DNA from 2 places in the Streptomyces sp. NBC_01341 genome. Region 1 is predicted to be linked to the other one. Evidence: riboswitches for the same ligand, from Rfam matches in the RefSeq annotation. Region 1 holds a riboswitch; the other holds the start of a gene.

What was found. A riboswitch is a leader RNA that binds a small molecule or an ion and turns the genes downstream of it on or off. The one in region 1 is predicted to bind S-adenosylmethionine.
Region 2: linked by a shared signal. The riboswitch ahead of OG206_RS23845 (aminotransferase class V-fold PLP-dependent enzyme) and the one ahead of thrC (threonine synthase) in region 1 are both predicted to bind S-adenosylmethionine.

The regions. Positions count from the first base shown of each region.
Region 1 is NZ_CP108364.1:3,364,401-3,372,701, forward strand. It holds gene groL (chaperonin GroEL) at 1-1,414, opposite strand, end outside; gene OG206_RS14680 (cold-shock protein) at 1,735-1,941, opposite strand; gene OG206_RS14685 (MoaD/ThiS family protein) at 2,409-2,684, opposite strand; gene thrC (threonine synthase) at 2,713-4,011, opposite strand; SAM riboswitch class I at 4,030-4,157, opposite strand; gene OG206_RS14695 (glucosyl-3-phosphoglycerate synthase) at 4,311-5,261, shown strand; gene OG206_RS14700 (alpha,alpha-trehalose-phosphate synthase (UDP-forming)) at 5,347-6,723, shown strand; gene otsB (trehalose-phosphatase) at 6,776-7,624, opposite strand; gene OG206_RS14710 (DUF389 domain-containing protein) at 7,755-8,301, opposite strand, start outside.
Region 2 is NZ_CP108364.1:5,424,175-5,432,475, reverse strand. It holds gene OG206_RS23865 (NYN domain-containing protein) at 1-1,121, opposite strand, end outside; gene OG206_RS23860 (hypothetical protein) at 1,159-1,401, opposite strand; gene OG206_RS23855 (rhomboid family intramembrane serine protease) at 1,578-2,330, shown strand; gene OG206_RS23850 (Lrp/AsnC family transcriptional regulator) at 2,327-2,608, shown strand; gene OG206_RS23845 (aminotransferase class V-fold PLP-dependent enzyme) at 2,680-4,059, opposite strand; SAM riboswitch class IV at 4,233-4,350, opposite strand; gene trpD (anthranilate phosphoribosyltransferase) at 4,448-5,512, opposite strand; gene qcrB (cytochrome bc1 complex cytochrome b subunit) at 5,636-7,261, opposite strand; gene qcrA (cytochrome bc1 complex Rieske iron-sulfur subunit) at 7,258-8,301, opposite strand, start outside.

The DNA of each region.
Region 1 (8,301 bases):
CGATCGGCAGGTTGCGCACCTTCTCGACGACGACTCCACCCTCGAGACCACCGTTGACGGCGATCTGCTTGAGCGGGGCCTCCAGCGCGAGCTTCACGGCGTTGGCGCCCGTGGCCTCGTCGCCCGTGAGGTCGAGCTTCTCGAAGACGGCCGAGGCCTGGAGCAGAGCCACGCCACCACCGGCGACGATGCCCTCCTCGACGGCGGCCTTGGCGTTGCGCACCGCGTCCTCGATGCGGTGCTTGCGCTCCTTGAGCTCCACCTCGGTGGCGGCGCCGGCCTTGATGACGGCCACGCCGCCGGCCAGCTTCGCGAGGCGCTCCTGGAGCTTCTCGCGGTCGTAGTCCGAGTCGGAGTTCTCGATCTCGGCGCGGATCTGCTTGACACGACCCTGAACCTGGTCGCTGTCACCGCCGCCGTCGACGATCGTGGTCTCGTCCTTGGTGATGACGACCTTGCGGGCGGTGCCGAGCAGGTCCAGGCCGGCGTTCTCCAGCTTGAGACCGACCTCCTCGGAGATGACGGTGCCACCGGTGAGGATGGCGATGTCGCCGAGCATGGCCTTGCGGCGGTCACCGAAGCCCGGAGCCTTGACGGCGACGGACTTGAAGGTGCCACGGATCTTGTTGACGACCAGGGTCGACAGGGCCTCGCCCTCGACGTCCTCCGCGATGATCAGCAGGGGCTTGCCCGACTGCATGACCTTCTCGAGCAGCGGAAGGAGGTCCTTCACGTTGCTGATCTTGGAGTTGACGATCAGGATGTACGGGTCGTCGAACGACGACTCCATACGCTCCATGTCGGTGGCGAAGTACGCCGAGATGTAGCCCTTGTCGAAGCGCATACCCTCGGTGAGCTCGAGCTCCAGACCGAAGGTCTGGGACTCCTCGACGGTGATGACGCCTTCCTTGCCGACCTTGTCCATAGCCTCGGCGATCTTGGCGCCGATCTCGGTGTCAGCAGCGGAGATGGAGGCCGTCGAAGCGATCTGCTCCTTGGTCTCCACGTCCTTCGCCTGCTCCAGAAGAGCGGCGGAGACGGCCTCGACGGCCTTCTCGATGCCACGCTTCAGAGCCATCGGGTTCGCACCCGCGGCGACGTTGCGCAGGCCCTCGCGGACGAGCGCCTGAGCGAGAACGGTGGCGGTGGTCGTACCGTCGCCGGCGACGTCGTCCGTCTTCTTGGCGACCTCCTTGACCAGCTCCGCACCGATCTTCTCGTACGGGTCCTCGAGCTCGATCTCCTTGGCGATGGAAACACCATCGTTGGTGATCGTGGGCGCGCCCCACTTCTTCTCGAGGACGACGTTACGGCCCTTGGGGCCGAGGGTGACCTTGACGGCGTCGGCGAGCTGGTTCATCCCGCGCTCGAGACCGCGCCGTGCCTCCTCGTCGAACGCGATGATCTTGGCCATGTGAAGTGGTCCTCCCGGACAGGGGTGGATTGCTCCGGACCGAGAGGCGCCCGCGACGGACGGCCTGCCTGCTCAGTGGTTCCTTGCCCCGCTGAGCCTGCGGGCCTCACCGGCCCGGTCCAAGTTTCTGTCACTCTCACCTGGAGAGTGCTAACGCCAATGATTAGCACTCGACCCCCTCGAGTGCAAGCGCCTCAGGCCGGGGCTCGCTGAGGGGCGCGCCCCGGCCGGGGCGCACGCGGGCGCACGTAGGGCCCGTCCCCCTGTGGAGGAACGGGCCCTACGCGCGTGAGTGGTGTCGTTGGCCGACCGCGCCGAACTCAGCCGACGGCGAGCTTGACCATGTCCGCCTGCGGCCCCTTCTGGCCCTGCGAGATCTCGAATTCAACTCGCTGACCCTCTTCGAGGGTGCGGTACCCGTCCATCTGGATCGCGCTGTAGTGGACGAAAACATCCGCACCACCGTCGACCGCGATGAAGCCGTACCCCTTCTCCGCGTTGAACCACTTGACGGTGCCCTGAGCCATGCCCAACTCCCCTATTACTGGCCCTTGCACGAGACCGCACTTCGCGGGCCCGGGTCAGAACTCACCCTCCGACAGGAGAGGGTGGCGTGCGCCGGAACGCGTCGACCGCGGCCGAATGTATCTGCCCAACTGCCCTCTGCAACAGGTCAATCGGACGAGAATTCTGGGCATGCGGGAACACCCGGATAGGGACGATCGGGAGGATTCCAGGGCAAGTCGGGCCTGACAAAGGCCACTTACGCCTCAAGAGGTTCACGTACTTTGGCTGCTTCTTGTCGTGGCCGGGCGCATTCTCATATGCGGGCGGCACGGGCAGCGGCGGGGACTTCCCCAACTGTACCCCGCTCAACCATGCAGAATGGCCCCCTCCGCTTCTCTTGCGGAGAGGGCCATCGTGGTCACGCTGCGAAGTCTCCGGACGCACGGCCGGGGGCCGTCACTCCCCGGTCCGCGCACCGTGCCGGGGATCAGCCTCCGGCGACGGCCGGGATGATCGAGACGCCGGCGCCGTCCGGCGTCACCGCGTCCAGGCCGCCCTCGAAGCGCACGTCGTCGTCGTTGACGTACACGTTGACGAAACGGCGCAGCTTGCCCTGGTCGTCCAGGACGCGGGCACCGATGCCCGGGTGGTTCTGCTCCAGCGACGCGATGACTTCGGAGAGGATCGCGCCCTCGGCCGGGACCTCGGCCTGACCGCCCGTGTAGGTGCGGAGGATGGTGGGGATACGGACCTTGACGCTCATGTCGTGCCTTCCTTCGGGTCTCGGGTGGTCAGTTGGCGGCGGCGAGGCCCGCGTCGCGGAACGCGTCCAGGCTGGGCCGGATCGTCGCCGACAGGCCGGTCGTCGGGGCGACCGCGTCCAGCGTCTTCAGTCCGTCCCCGGTGTTCAGGACGACGGTGGTCAGGGCCGGGTCCAGCAGACCGGCCTCGATCAGCTTCTTCGTCACGCCGACCGTCACACCGCCCGCGGTCTCCGCGAAGATGCCCTCGGTGCGGGCCAGCAGCTTGATGGCGTCGACGATCTGCTCGTCGTCGACGTCCTCCACCGCACCGCCGGTGCGGCGGGCGATGTCCAGCACGTACGGGCCGTCGGCCGGGTTCCCGATCGCCAGGGACTTCGCGATGGTCTTCGGCTTCTGCGGCCTCACCACGTCGTGGCCGGCCTTGAAGGCGGTGGAGACCGGGGAGCAGCCCTCGGCCTGAGCGCCGAAGATCTTGTACGGCTTGTCCTCGACGAGGCCGAGCTTGATCAGCTCCTGGAGCCCCTTGTCGATCTTCGTGAGCTGCGAACCGGACGCGATGGGGATGACGAGCTGGTCGGGCAGCCGCCAGCCCAGCTGCTCGCAGATCTCGTACGCAAGGGTCTTGGACCCCTCGCCGTAGTACGGCCGCAGGTTGACGTTGACGAAGCCCCAGCCCTCGCCGAGCGGGTCGCCGATGAGCTCCGAGCAGAAGCGGTTGACGTCGTCGTAGTTGCCCTCGATGCCGACCAGTTCGCCGCCGTACACCGCGGCCATGACGACCTTGCCCTGCTCCAGGTCGTGCGGGATGAACACGCACGAGCGGAAGCCGGCGCGGGCCGCGGCGGCACCGACCGCACCGGCGAGGTTGCCGGTGGAGGAGCAGGAGAGCGTGGTGAACCCGAAGGCGCGGGCGGCCTCGACGGCGATGGCGACGACACGGTCCTTGAAGGAGTGCGTCGGGTTGCCGGAGTCGTCCTTGACGTACAGGCCGCCGGTCACGCCCAGCTCGCGGGCGAGGTTGTCGGCCTTGACCAGCTTCGTGAAACCGGGGTTGATGTTGGGCTTGTCCGCGACATCGGCGGGGACGGGGAGCAGCGGCGCGTAACGCCAGATGTTGTCCGGTCCCTCGGCGATGCGCTTCTTCAGCTCTTCGGGGGAGCCGCTCGGCAGGTCGTACGCCACTTCGAGCGGCCCGAAACAGGACGCGCAGGCGAAAAGGGGGCCGAGTTCGAAACGCTCGCCGCATTCGCGGCAGGAAAGCGCCGCGGCGGGACCGAGATCCACGGCGGAAGAATCGGTGTTGGCTGCAACTGTCTGCACGGCCATGATGGCGGAGGCCCTTTCTCCTCATCTTCCTTGCGACGTATTTCGCCACAAGACGGAATTGGCACCTTCCCCACCGTGACCTCGCGGTCGGCAGGAGGGTTGCCGGGACTTCAACGGGCCGTTCCCTCAGTCCCTCTGGATGAGCGCTATGGCACCGGACCATCGATCCGGGCGTTTGTCCGTGGACCGACCCCGACATGCGAGGGTCGTCCGCGTTGTTCAAGACTGTAACCGAAGGGCCGGACGATCGGATGAGTCGTCCGAACCGCGAGATGGATCACACACAGGGAGTATCGACCGTGCTGGAAGAGGTGGAACGCTGGCTGACCAGGCGTTCCTGGTCGGCCGACGACCGCCCGCTCGACCGCCTCACGGCCGCGCGGGCGAGGGATCCGCGCGGTGCGCGCGTGAGCGTCGTCCTGCCCGCGCTGAACGAGGAGGCGACGGTCGGCACGATCGTCGCGGAGATCCGGCGCGAGCTGATGGAGAAGGTCCGGCTCGTCGACGAGCTGGTGGTCATCGACTCCGGTTCCACCGACGCCACGGCCGAGGTCGCGCGGCGGGCGGGCGCCCGGGTCGTGCACCGGGACTCCGTCCTCCCCCGGATCCCCGCCCTGCCCGGCAAGGGCGAGGTCCTCTGGCGGTCGCTGCTGGTGACGCACGGCGACATCGTCTGCTTCGTCGACGCCGACCTCAGGGACTTCTCCGCCGACTTCGTGTCCGGAATCGTCGGCCCCCTGCTGACCGACCCCTCGGTGCAGTTCGTCAAGGCGATGTACGACAGGCCGCTGGGCGAGGCCGCGGGCCAGGGCGGACGCGTGACCGAGCTGGTGGCCCGCCCGCTGCTCAACCTCCACTGGCCCCGGCTGGCCGGATTCGTGCAGCCGCTGGGCGGCGAATACGCGGTGCGCCGCTCCCTGCTGGAGCGGCTCCCCTTCCCGGTCGGCTACGGAGTGGAGCTGGGCCTGCTGATCGACGCGCTGCACACCGTGGGCCTGGACGCGCTCGCCCAGGTCGACGTCGGCGTACGCAAACACCGCCACCAGGACGGTCAGGCGCTCGGCCGGATGGCGGCGGCGATCTACCGGACCGCACAGCTGAGGCTGTCCCGGGGCCCGCTCGTACGGCCCGAGATCACGCAGTTCGAGCGGGGACCCGACGGGTTCGTGCCGCGCACCCACGCGGTGGACACGGAGGAGCGGCCGCCGATGCGGGAGATCGCGGAGTACGCGTCCCGCGACGCCGCGTAGCGGTTTCGGGCCACCGGCTCTCCACTCCGGATCTCCAGCCGTCCCTCACGTTTGGCACCTTCCCTCACGGGCTAGGTTCGGGTACATGGTCTCCGAGCACGCTGCCCAGGTCCTCGTCGCGTCCAACCGCGGCCCGGTGTCGTACGCCGAGCGGGAGGACGGCACGCTCGACTCGAAGCGCGGTGGCGGCGGGCTCGTCTCCGGCCTCAGCGCCGTCGACGACAAACTGTGGGTGTGCGCCGCTCTCAGCGACGGCGACCGGGAAGCGGTCCGCAGGGGCGTGTCCGAGCCCGGCGTGCGCATGCTCGACATCGACGCCGGGGTCCACGAGGACGCGTACAACGGCGTCGCGAACTCCGTGCTCTGGTTCGTCCACCACATGATCTACCAGACGCCGGTGGAGCCCGTCTTCGACGCGGAGTTCCGCCGGCAGTGGGCCTCCTACGAGGCGTACAACCGGGCCTTCGCCCAGGCCCTGGCCGAGGAGGCGGGCGAGGGCGCGGCGGTCCTCGTGCAGGACTACCACCTCTCTCTGGTCCCCGGAATGCTCCGCGAGCTGCGCCCCGACCTGCGGATCGGGCACTTCTCCCACACCCCATGGGCGCCCGTCGACTACTTCCGCCTGCTGCCCGACGACATCGGCGAGCAGCTCCTCAACGGCATCCTCGGGGCCGACCGCGCCGCGTTCCTGACGCGGCGCTGGGCGGACGCCTTCATCGGCTGCTGCACGGAGATCCTCGGTGGCACCGGACACACCCGGATCGGGGTGCACGGGCTCGGGGCCGACGCGGACTTCCTGCGCCGCCGCTCCCGTGAGGCGGACGTGGACGAGCGCATGGAGACGCTGCGGGAGCAGGTGGGCGCCGGCCGGCGCACGATCGTGCGCGTGGACCGCACCGAGCTCTCCAAGAACATCGTCCGCGGGCTGCATGCATACCGTGCACTGCTGGAGGAGCGCCCCGAGTGGCGCGAGCGCGTGGTGCACGTCGCCTTCGCCTACCCCTCCCGGCAGGACCTCACGGTGTACCGGGAGTACACGGCCGAGGTCCAGCGGGTCGCCGACACCATCAACGCGGACTTCGGCACGGAGGGCTGGACCCCGGTCCTGCTCCACGTCGACGACGACTTCGCCCGCTCACTCGCCGCGTACCGGCTGGCCGACGTCGCCCTCGTCAACCCGATCCGCGACGGCATGAACCTGGTCGCCAAGGAGGTCCCCGTCGTCTCCGACGACGGCTGCGCGCTGGTGCTCTCCCGGGAGGCGGGCGCCTACGAGGAACTGGGCGAGGACGCGATCGTGGTCAACCCGTACGACGTGTCGTCCACGGCGCGGGCGCTGCACGAGGCGCTGACGATGGAGTCCGGCGAGCGGTCGGCGCGCTCGAAGCGCCTCGCCGCCGCGGCGACCGCGCTGCCGCCGCAGCAGTGGTTCCTGGACCAGCTGGAAGCGCTGCGGGCCTGACCGCCGGAGGGCCGGGCCCGCCGGCCCGGCCCTCGTCGCGGAGCCGGCGGAGTCAGCCCTCGGCGACCTGTCCGGCCAGTGATCGCAGCAGGCCGGCCACCGCTGCCGGGCCCGGCAGCAACAAGTCGGCGCGCTCCGCGAGTTCGGGCACCCCCGAGCCGCTGCACACCAGCAGGCCCTGGGTGCCCCGGGCCCTCAGCTTCTCCACGGCGGCGTAGGCGGCGAGGTCGCCCAGGTCGTCGCCCGCGTAGAGGACGGTCTCCGCCCCCGTCTCGCGTACGAACTCCTCCAGCGCCACGCCCTTGTCCATGCCCGCGGGGCGCAGTTCCAGGACGAGGCGGCCGGGTTCGACGATCAGGCCGTGACGGGCCGCGAGGCTGTTCAGGGGCGCCCGCAGCGCCTCGAAGGAGGCCTGTGGGTCGGCGGCGCGGCGGGTGTGCACGGCGACCGCACGACCCTTCTCCTCGATCCAGGTGCCGTCGCCCGCCCCGGCCTCCTCGATCACCCGGGGAAGTTCCGCGCGCACGGCCTCGACGCCGGGGTCCGGGGGTGGTGCGTGGACGCTGCCGCTGACGGCGTCCCAGCGTTCGGCACCGTAGTGCCCGAGCACGACGAGGTGGTCCAGGCCGGGCGCCCCGGCGAAGCCGCCGAGGCGCACCGCCGTGCCGGCCGGACGCCCGGTGATCACCGCGACGGCGGCGACCCGCGGCGCCAGCGCCGACAGGGCAGGGACGACGTCAGGGTGGGCGCGGGACCGCTCGGGGTCCGGGACGATGTCGGCGAGCGTGCCGTCGAAGTCGAGCGCGATCACGGCACGTCCGGGCCGGGCCAGCAGCGCGGCGAGACCGTCACGGCCGGCCGGGGTGGAGGGGGTCGGGAGGGGGTGGTCCTGATTGCCCATGCGGCCGAGCGTAGCGGGCGGGCCCCCCGGCCGCGCGGCCCCCCTCGGGGCCGCCCGCGCGGGGAAGCGTCGGGAGCGGCTGCGCGACGGACCACCCGCCGGGAGCTCGGACGCGCCGCCGGGGTGCATCTCAACGACGCAGCTCGACCCGTACGCCGCGTGTCGCGTCCACCACGACCGGTACGCCGTCCGGGACCTGTCCCTCGATCAGGTCGAGCAGGCCCTCCACCGGTGGCAGGTCGCCGGGAACACGCACGTGGACGTGCAGCGTCCTGGACACCGCGTCCACGCCCGTGACGGATGCTCCGGGATCATCGGCCAGCCACTGTCTCGCGGCGTCCTCGACCCGGCCCGTCCAGACCTCGAGCACGAGCGTGAGCGCGGTGTTGGCGGCCAGCGGCACGAACACGGCCACGAACAGCGCGGCCATGGCGGCGTAGGCCGAGCGGGCGGGCCGCCCCGGCGCCCCGCGCCGCAGAGGGCTGTGACCGAGGGTGGCGAAGACCACCATGCCTCCGAACACCAAGGCGAAGAGGTTGGACACGAACAGGACCAGGGCGCCCAGTGCCGGCCATCCCGCCAGACTCCCGAGGCACACCCCGACCACCACCAGGGGCGGTACGAGGGAGATGGCGATCGCGACACCGGGCAGCACGGCGCCGACATCGCGCCGGGCC
Region 2 (8,301 bases), 2.1 Mb from region 1:
ACACAGGTCATCTCGGCGCCGGTCTGCGCCGCCAGGACGGAGAGCCCGCCGAGAAGACGCAACCGCTGCTTCTCCAGGGGCATCTGGGGATAGCCGGTCTTCGTGACGTTGTAGCCGTCGACGATGAGATGCGCCTGGGGAAGGGCAAGCAGCTGATCGAGCAGGGCCGGATCCGTCTCCGAAAGCGCCCTGGCCGCAATGTCCTTGGGGGACATACGGCCCGGCTCCACCGCCTCGACCCCGTCGGCGGGGCGGATCGACGAGGGAGGCAGGGCCAGTTCGCGGCGCAGCCCCTGGGCGGCCTCCAGCACGGTGTCCAGGAGCAGCCGCAGCCGCATGTCCTCGACCGACCGGCCCTCCCTGGCGGCCCTGCGGCCCGCCTCGGCCGAGGCCTCCGCCTCGGCGAGCCGTGCCTTGAGGCGCCGGGTCTCGCTCTCCGCCCCCGACACCTGGGCGGCGGTCTCGGCGCGCACGGTCTCCGTCTCCGCGGCGAGCTTGCGCAGGGCGGCCTCCCCGCGCTTCACCTCACTGAGCGCGCTGCGGAGCTTGCGGTGAAGGGAGTCGTTCTCCCTGCGGGACGCGTCCAGGTCCGTACGCAGCCGCTCGGTGTCGGCCCTGGTCTGGCCGCGGGCGCGGTCGAGTTCCTCGCGCAGCCGCTCCAGCTCGCGCCGGGTCTCCTCGTCGGCCCGCTCGGCGTGTGCCCGCTGGACCTCCTCACCCGCGGCCGCGACCAGCTTGACCCAGCCGGCCGGCCGCAGCACGTACGCGGCGGCGGCCACGTCGACCGGGTCCGCGGCGGCGGGCGGCGCGCCGGACTTCAGCGCGTCGGCGAGCTCCGTCTGGGTCTGGCCGATCCGCTCGCCGATGCGCCGCCTGAACGCCGGGTCGCTCTCCAGGGCGGCCGCCATCGCGTTGCCCGCGAACTTGGCGCGCCTGCTCGGCGTGAATCGGGCGTACTGCCTCAGCTGGGCGGGGAGTTCGCCGACCGTCAGACCGCCGAAGGCGTCCGAGACCAGCGCCACCACCCTGCGGCGTACGCCCTCGGGCAGCGGACGGTCGAGCGACTCCGCGGTGCCGTCGGCCGCGTCGGCCGGTCCGGCGCCGCCTGTCGGCTGCTCCACCATCCATCACCCCAATATGTAGGTCCGCACGACCCCGTCAGGAGTCGGCGCCCGGCCTGTCGACCAGTTCGATCTGGTCCACCGCGTTGCACCAGCGGCAGCGCACGGACTCGATGGTCTCACTGACCACCTCCCGCTCCTCGACACTCGACTCCCCGGCCAGGTCGAGATGGACGTACTCCACGACCTTCGAGGAGCGCGTCACGTCGAAACGGGTGAGATTGCCGCAGAGCGTGCAGCGCCAGCGGGTCGCGTCCGTCGGCTGGGGAACCGTCGTCATCGTTGAGTCCTCTTTCGTCGAGTCTCTCGTGCGTGCCCAGGTCTTCGATCTCGCGGTGCGCCGTCGAACTGCGGATGTCCTGCGGATGTCCTGCGGCAACCCTACGGCCTCGCGCATACCCACCGGCACGGCGAGGCGGTCTGTCCCGTTCTCACCGTGTGCGTCATGCTCTGTACGTGATCGATCTGCGGGAAGGCGACTGGCGGAAGCGGGCCCGGGAGCTCGGTGCGGCGGCCGGCGCGGGCGGCGCCCCGGTCACGTACGGGCTGATGGCGCTCTGCTGTGCGGTGTTCCTCATCAGCCCGCTCTCCGGGTTCAACCCCACCCACGGCGAGGGCGACGCACTCCTCGCCGCGCAGGCCGGGTACTTCGAGCGGTGGGGCGTGATCCCCAGCGAGCTGCTGGACGGCTCCGCCCACGCGGCACTGACGCCCCTGACCGCGCTCTTCGTCCACGGCAGCTGGCTGCACCTGCTCGGCAACATGCTCTTCCTCTACGTGTTCGGCGCCATGGCCGAGGAACGCATGGGACGGACCGAGTTCGTCTTCTTCTACGTCGCGTGCGGCTACTTCGCGCTGGTGGCCTACGCGGTCGTGCACGCGGGCTCGGATCAGACCCTGGTCGGGGCGTCGGGGGCGATCTCAGCGGTGCTCGGCGCCTTCCTCTACCTCTTCCCCCGGGCGCGCGTCACCAGCCTCTTCCCGTTCCTCTTCTTCCTGCCGCTGCGCTTTCCCGCGTGGATCGTGCTCGTCTTCTGGTTCGTGCTCCAGTGGCTCGCGGCCCAGGGCGCGGGAAGCGGTCCGGGAGTGGCCTACCTGGCCCATGTGGCGGGCTTCGCCGCGGGGTTCCTCTACGCCTGGGGCCGCTATCGGGGTGGTACTAGAGTGAAGCCACCAGCCACGGCCACTGAGGGAGAAAGCCAGCCGTGATCACCGCGATCGTTCTCATCAAAACCAGCGTGGACCGGATCCCCGAGATCGCCGAGGCCATCGCCTCGCTGGACAGTGTCAGCGAGGTCTTCTCGGTCACCGGCACGTACGACCTGATCGCCATGGTCCGGGTCGCCAGGCACGACGACCTCGCCGACGTCATCCCGGGCCGGATCAGCAAGATCCCCGGAGTCGAGGCGACCGACACCCACGTGGCCTTCCGGACCTACTCCCAGCACGACCTCGAGGCGGCGTTCGCCATCGGCCTCGACGCCTGAGACGCGGTGCACGGCTCCGGCCGGGACGAGGAGAAGCTCCCGTCCCGGCCGGAGCCGTTCGCGGAGCGGGTTCAGACCTGCGAGGAGGCACCCCGGTCCGGGACGCAGCGGCCGTCCTCGGTGCGGTAGGCCCAGCGGGCACCCGAGGTCACGAGCTCCCGGACCGCACCCAGGAACCGCTCGATGTGCTCGTCCGGCGTCCCGGCCCCGAAACTCACCCGAATGGCGTTGAGCGACCTCTCCCCCGGCGCCGCCTCGGGCGCGCCGCACTCGCCCGGGTCCTGCGGCTCACTGCCCAGCAGGGTCCGCACCAGCGGGTGGGCGCAGAACAGCCCGTCGCGCACCCCGATGCCGTACTCCGCGGACAGCGCGGCGGCGAAGTGCGAGCTGTTCCAGCCCTCGACCACGAAGGAGATGACGCCGACCCTCGGGGCTGCGTCGCCGAACAGCGAGAGCACCTTCACCTCGGGGACCCCGGCCAGCCCCTCCCGCAGCCGGGTGACGAGCTGCTGCTCCCGCTCGACCAGCCGGTCGAAGCCCGCCTCGGTCAGGGCCTTGCAGGCGGCGGCGATGGAGTAGACGCCGATGACGTTGGGCGATCCGGCCTCGTGGCGGGCCGCGGTGGTGTGCCACTCGACGTCCACGCCCCCGTCGGTGCGCCGGGCCACCTTGCGGGAGGCGCCGCCCCCGGCGAGGTACGGTTCCGCGTCCCGCAGCCAGTCGGCCCGGCCGGCGAGCACGCCGGAGCCGAACGGGGCGTACAGCTTGTGGCCCGAGAAAGCGACCCAGTCGGCGTCCAGTTCCGCGATGTCGACGGGGTGGTGGGGCGCCAGCTGGGCGGCGTCGAGGACGATCCGGGCCCCGTGCGCGTGGGCGGCCGCGGCCAGCTCCTTCACCGGCCACAGCTCGCCGGTGACGTTGGAGGCGCCCGTGACGCAGACCAGAGCCGGGCCGTAGGGATCACGTCCGGCCAGGGCCCGCTCGAGCGTGGCCACGGCCTGGTCCGGGGTGCGCGGGGCGTCGAGGTAGGTCACCCGGGCGTCCCGCCAGGGCAGCAGCGAGGCGTGGTGCTCGGTCTCGAACACGAACACCTCGCAGCCGGCCGGCAGCGCGGCGGCCAGCAGGTTGAGCGAGTCGGTCGTCGAACGGGTGAAGACCACCTGGTCGTCGGCGCGGCAGCCCAGGAACTCCGCGACGGTGGTCCGGCTCGTCTCGAACAGGTCGGTGGACAGCTGCGAGAGGTATCCGGCACCGCGGTGGACGCTTCCGTAGTACGGAGCGTAGGCGGCCACGTCGTCCCACACCCGCTGGAGGGCCGGGGCGCTGGCGGCGTAGTCGAGGGCGGCGTACGTGACGTCTCCACCGGTGACGAGCGGAACGGTGACATCGGCACCCAGAACAGGCAGCGGGGCACAAATGGTCTGGTCGGCGGCAGCGGTGGGGACAGACATGACGAACTCCCGTGAGAGGCAGGCGAAATCTCGCGCCGGCGGTACGCGGCAGCGCGGAGAGGAAGGAGAAAAGGGGTGTGCGGAGGAGGGCTTCGCGCCCTATCGCATTCGCTTGCTCACAGAAGGCTCCCTGGGACCAGGACCCCAAGGGGTGGCATCCAGCGATGCCGAGGGGTCCGCGCTTGCCGCAGACCTCGCTGACTGCGGCCTGGTCTTCACCCGGGGCACCCCGCCACGGACGGAGGGTTGCCGGACAGCGGGCCGGGGCCGTAGTCGCTGTCACTCATGACCTGCGCAGCATCTTGCCATACCTCTGGCGACGCGCAAGGGCGCAGTCCGCGATCCGGACTGCGCCCCGCTCACACCGTACCGTGTGCCCGACAGGCTCTCAGGCGTTGCTGGCGGTCACCCAGCGCTCCAGCGCGCGCTTGGCCCCGCCCGAGTCGATGGACTCCGCGGCCCGCGCGATCCCGGCCGCCAACTGCTCGTTGAGCGTCCCCTCACCCGGGTCCAACGCCACCAGCGCGGCTGCGGAGTTGAGGAGCACGGCCTCACGCACGGGCCCGGTCTCCCCGTCGAGGAGCCGGCGGGCGACATCGGCGTTGTACGACGCGTCGGCGCCCCGCAGCGCCTCGACGGGGACGAGTTCGAGACCCACGTCGCGTGGGTCGAAGGGCTCCTCACGGACCGTGCCGTCGCGCACGGTCCAGACCCTGGAGGTCGCCGTGGTCGTCAGCTCGTCCAGTCCGTCGTCGCCCCGGAAGACGAGCGCGGAGTTCCCCCGGTCCGCCAGCACACCCGCCACGATGGGCGCCATCTTCGGGTCGGCGACCCCGATGGCCTGGGAGCGCACCCGGGCCGGGTTCGTGAGGGGGCCCAGGATGTTGAAGGTGGTCTGGGTCCCCAGCTCCTTGCGGGCCCTGGCCGCGTGCCGCAGGGCGGGGTGGAACTTCACGGCGAAGCAGAAGGTGATGCCGGCCTCCTCCGCGACGGAGACGACCCGCTGCGGGGTGAGTTCGAGGTTGACGCCGAGCTTCTCCAGCACGTCGGAGGCCCCGCTCGCCGACGAGGAGGCCCGGTTGCCGTGCTTGACGACCTTGGCCCCCGTCCCCGCGACGACGATCGCGGACATGGTGGAGATGTTGACCGTCTTGGCCATGTCGCCGCCGGTCCCCACGATGTCGACCGTGCGGCCGGGCACCTCGATGGTGTGGGCGTGCTCGTACATGGCGCGGACCAGTCCGGTGACCTCGTCGACGGTCTCGCCCTTGGCCCGCAGCGCGACCGCGAACCCGGCGATCTGCACGTCCGTGGCCTCACCGCTCATGATGCGGTTCATGGCCCACGCCGTGTCGTCGGCGCCGAGGTCCTCGCCCCGCAGAAGCGGGGTCAGCACGCCGGGCCAGGTGCGGGCCGCCATGCCGTCGCCGCCGTCCTGGGTCGCCACGTTCATGGTCCGCTCCTGGGAGTCCACAGCCGGTACAAGGATGTCTCCCACCCTATCCAGCCCGGAGGCAGCGAAGAGCCCCGTCCATCGGATGGACGGGGCTCTCGCTGTGGCGTTCAGCTGAGGTGATCAGTGGTGGCCGTGGCCGCTCGTGATCTCCTTGTACTCCTCGGCAGTGGGCTTGGCGATCTGGCTGTCCTCGCCGAAGTAGCTCTTGCTGAGGTTCGCCCGCATCCTCTGCAGCACGGAGGGCTTGCGCTCGACACCGTTCTCGTCGACCGTCGGGCCGATCTCGACCGGCTTGTACTGCTCGTGCGCGGTGAGCGTGTGCAGCTGCGCGGGACTGAGCGGCTCGTGGATCTCGACGAACTCACCGTGCGGCAGGCGCTTGATGGTGCCGGACTCGCGCCCGTGCAGCACCTTCTCCTTGTCGCGTCGCTGGAGACCGAGGCAGATCCGCTTCGTGACGACGAACGCCACGACCGGGCCGACGAAGAACGCGATCCGGACGAACCAGCTGATCGCGTTGAGCGACAGGTGGAAGTGCGTCGCCCAGATGTCGTTGCCGCCGCCGATCAGCATGACGAAGTAGATCGTCACCCAGGCGACACCGAGACCGGTGCGGACCGGGGTGTTGCGCGGCTTGTCCAGGATGTGGTGCTCGCGCTTGTCCCCGGTGATCCACGACTCGATGAACGGGTAGAGCGCCAGCGCCCCGAGGACCAGACCGAAGAGGACCAGCGGGATGAGCACGCCCAGGACCAGGGTGTGGCCCCAGAGGTTGATCTCCCAGCCGGGCATCACACGGACGAAGCCTTCGGCGAATCCCATGTACCAGTCCGGCTGGGCGCCCGTGGACACCTGGTCGGGACGGTAAGGGCCGAGTGCCCAGATCGGGTTGATCGAGGCGATGGCCGAGAGGATCGCGATGAAACCGAAGACCAGGAAGAAGAAGCCTCCGGCCTTGGCCATGTACACCGGCAGCAGGGGCATGCCGACGACGTTCTTGTTCGTCCGGCCGGGGCCGGCGAACTGGGTGTGCTTGTGGAAGAACACCAGGATGAGGTGGCCGACCACGAGCCCGAGCATGATGCCGGGCAGCAGCAGGATGTGGATCGAGTAGAACCTCGCGATGATGTCGGTACCGGGGAACTCCCCGCCGAACAGGAACATCGAGATGTACGTACCGACGATCGGCATCGACAGGATCGCGCCCTGCGTGAAGCGCACACCCGTACCGGAGAGCAGGTCGTCCGGGAGCGAGTAACCGGTGAACCCGGTGAACATGCCGAGGACGAACAGCAGGAAGCCGAACAGCCAGTTGATCTCGCGCGGCTTGCGGTACGCGCCGGTGAAGAACACCCGGAACATGTGCACGAACATGCCGGCGAGGAAGATCACCGCTGCCCAGTGGTGGATCTGCCGGACCAGCAGGCCGCCGCGGACGTCGAAGCTGATGTCCAGCGTCGAGGCGTAGGCCTCGGACATCCGGATGCCCTGCATCGGCTCGTACGAGCCGTGGTACACGACCTCGTTCATGCTCGGGTGGAAGAACAGCGTCAGGTACACACCCGTGAGGATGATGATGAGGAAGCTGTAGAGGCAGATCTCACCGAGCATGAAGGACCAGTGGTCCGGGAAGATCTTGCGCATGTTGGCCTTGGCCAGGCCGTAGATCCCGAGCCGGCCGTCCGCCCAGTCGGCGACCCGCTCACCGGCGGGCGCCTTGCGCTGTGTTTCCGTCGCAGTACTCATCCGCGCTCCCAGAAGGCAGGACCGACGGGCTCTTCGAAGTCACCGAGGGCTTCGAGGTTGCCCTCGCTGTTCACACCGATCCGCAGCTGCGGAAGGGCGTGACCGGCCGGACCGAAGATGACGCGGGCGCCGTCGGAGAGGTCGAAGGTGGACTGGTGGCACGGGCAGAGCACGTGATGCGTCTGCTGCTCGTACAGGCTGATCGGGCAACCGACGTGGGTGCAGATCTTGGAGAAGGCCACGATTCCCTCGTGGGCCCACTCGCGCTCGCGCTTGTCCTTGATGTTGTCCGGCTCGATGCGGATGATCATCAGGGCGGACTTGGCGATCTGTGTCTGGAAGTCGTGCGCGTCCTCCTCCAGGCCCTCGGGCATGGCGAAGGTGAGCGAACCGACGACGACGTCCTCGGGGCGCAGCGGCTCCATCGTGTTCATGTTCACGAGCAGCTTGCCCTTGGCCCACAGGGTGTTGCGGAGCTTCTTCTCCGGCAGCGGACCGAGGTCGCGCAGCAGCACCACACCGGAGAGCGGCACCAGGGCCAGCGCGCCGAACATGGTGTTGCGGATCAGCTTGCGCCGTCCGAGCGCCGACTCCTCGGCACCGGCCGCGAAGTCGGCCATGACCTTGGCCTTGACCTCGGGCGTGGCCTCGATGGCGTGCCGGTCGTCGGCGACCTCGACATCGGACATCAGGGTGCGCGCCCAGTGGACGGCGCCCGCGCCGATGAGGAACAGCGCCAGGCCGAGCGTCAGCCCCAGCGAGAAGTTGAGCACGCTCACGTGGCCGAAGGGCCAGATGAACACGATCTTGTCGACCGGGAAGATGACGTAGCTGGCGATGAAGCCGACCGTCGCCAGCATCGACAGCGTGAACATGAACGCGACGGCTCGCTCGGAGCGCTTCGCGGCACGTTCGTCGAGGTCCTGGATGCGCGGCCGGTGTGCCGGCAGCCCGGGGTCGGCGAACGGGTCGTCCGCGACCGCGACCGCGCCGTGCGCGGTGTCCTGCCCTGCGGGCAGGCCCTCTTCTGAAATCTCTTG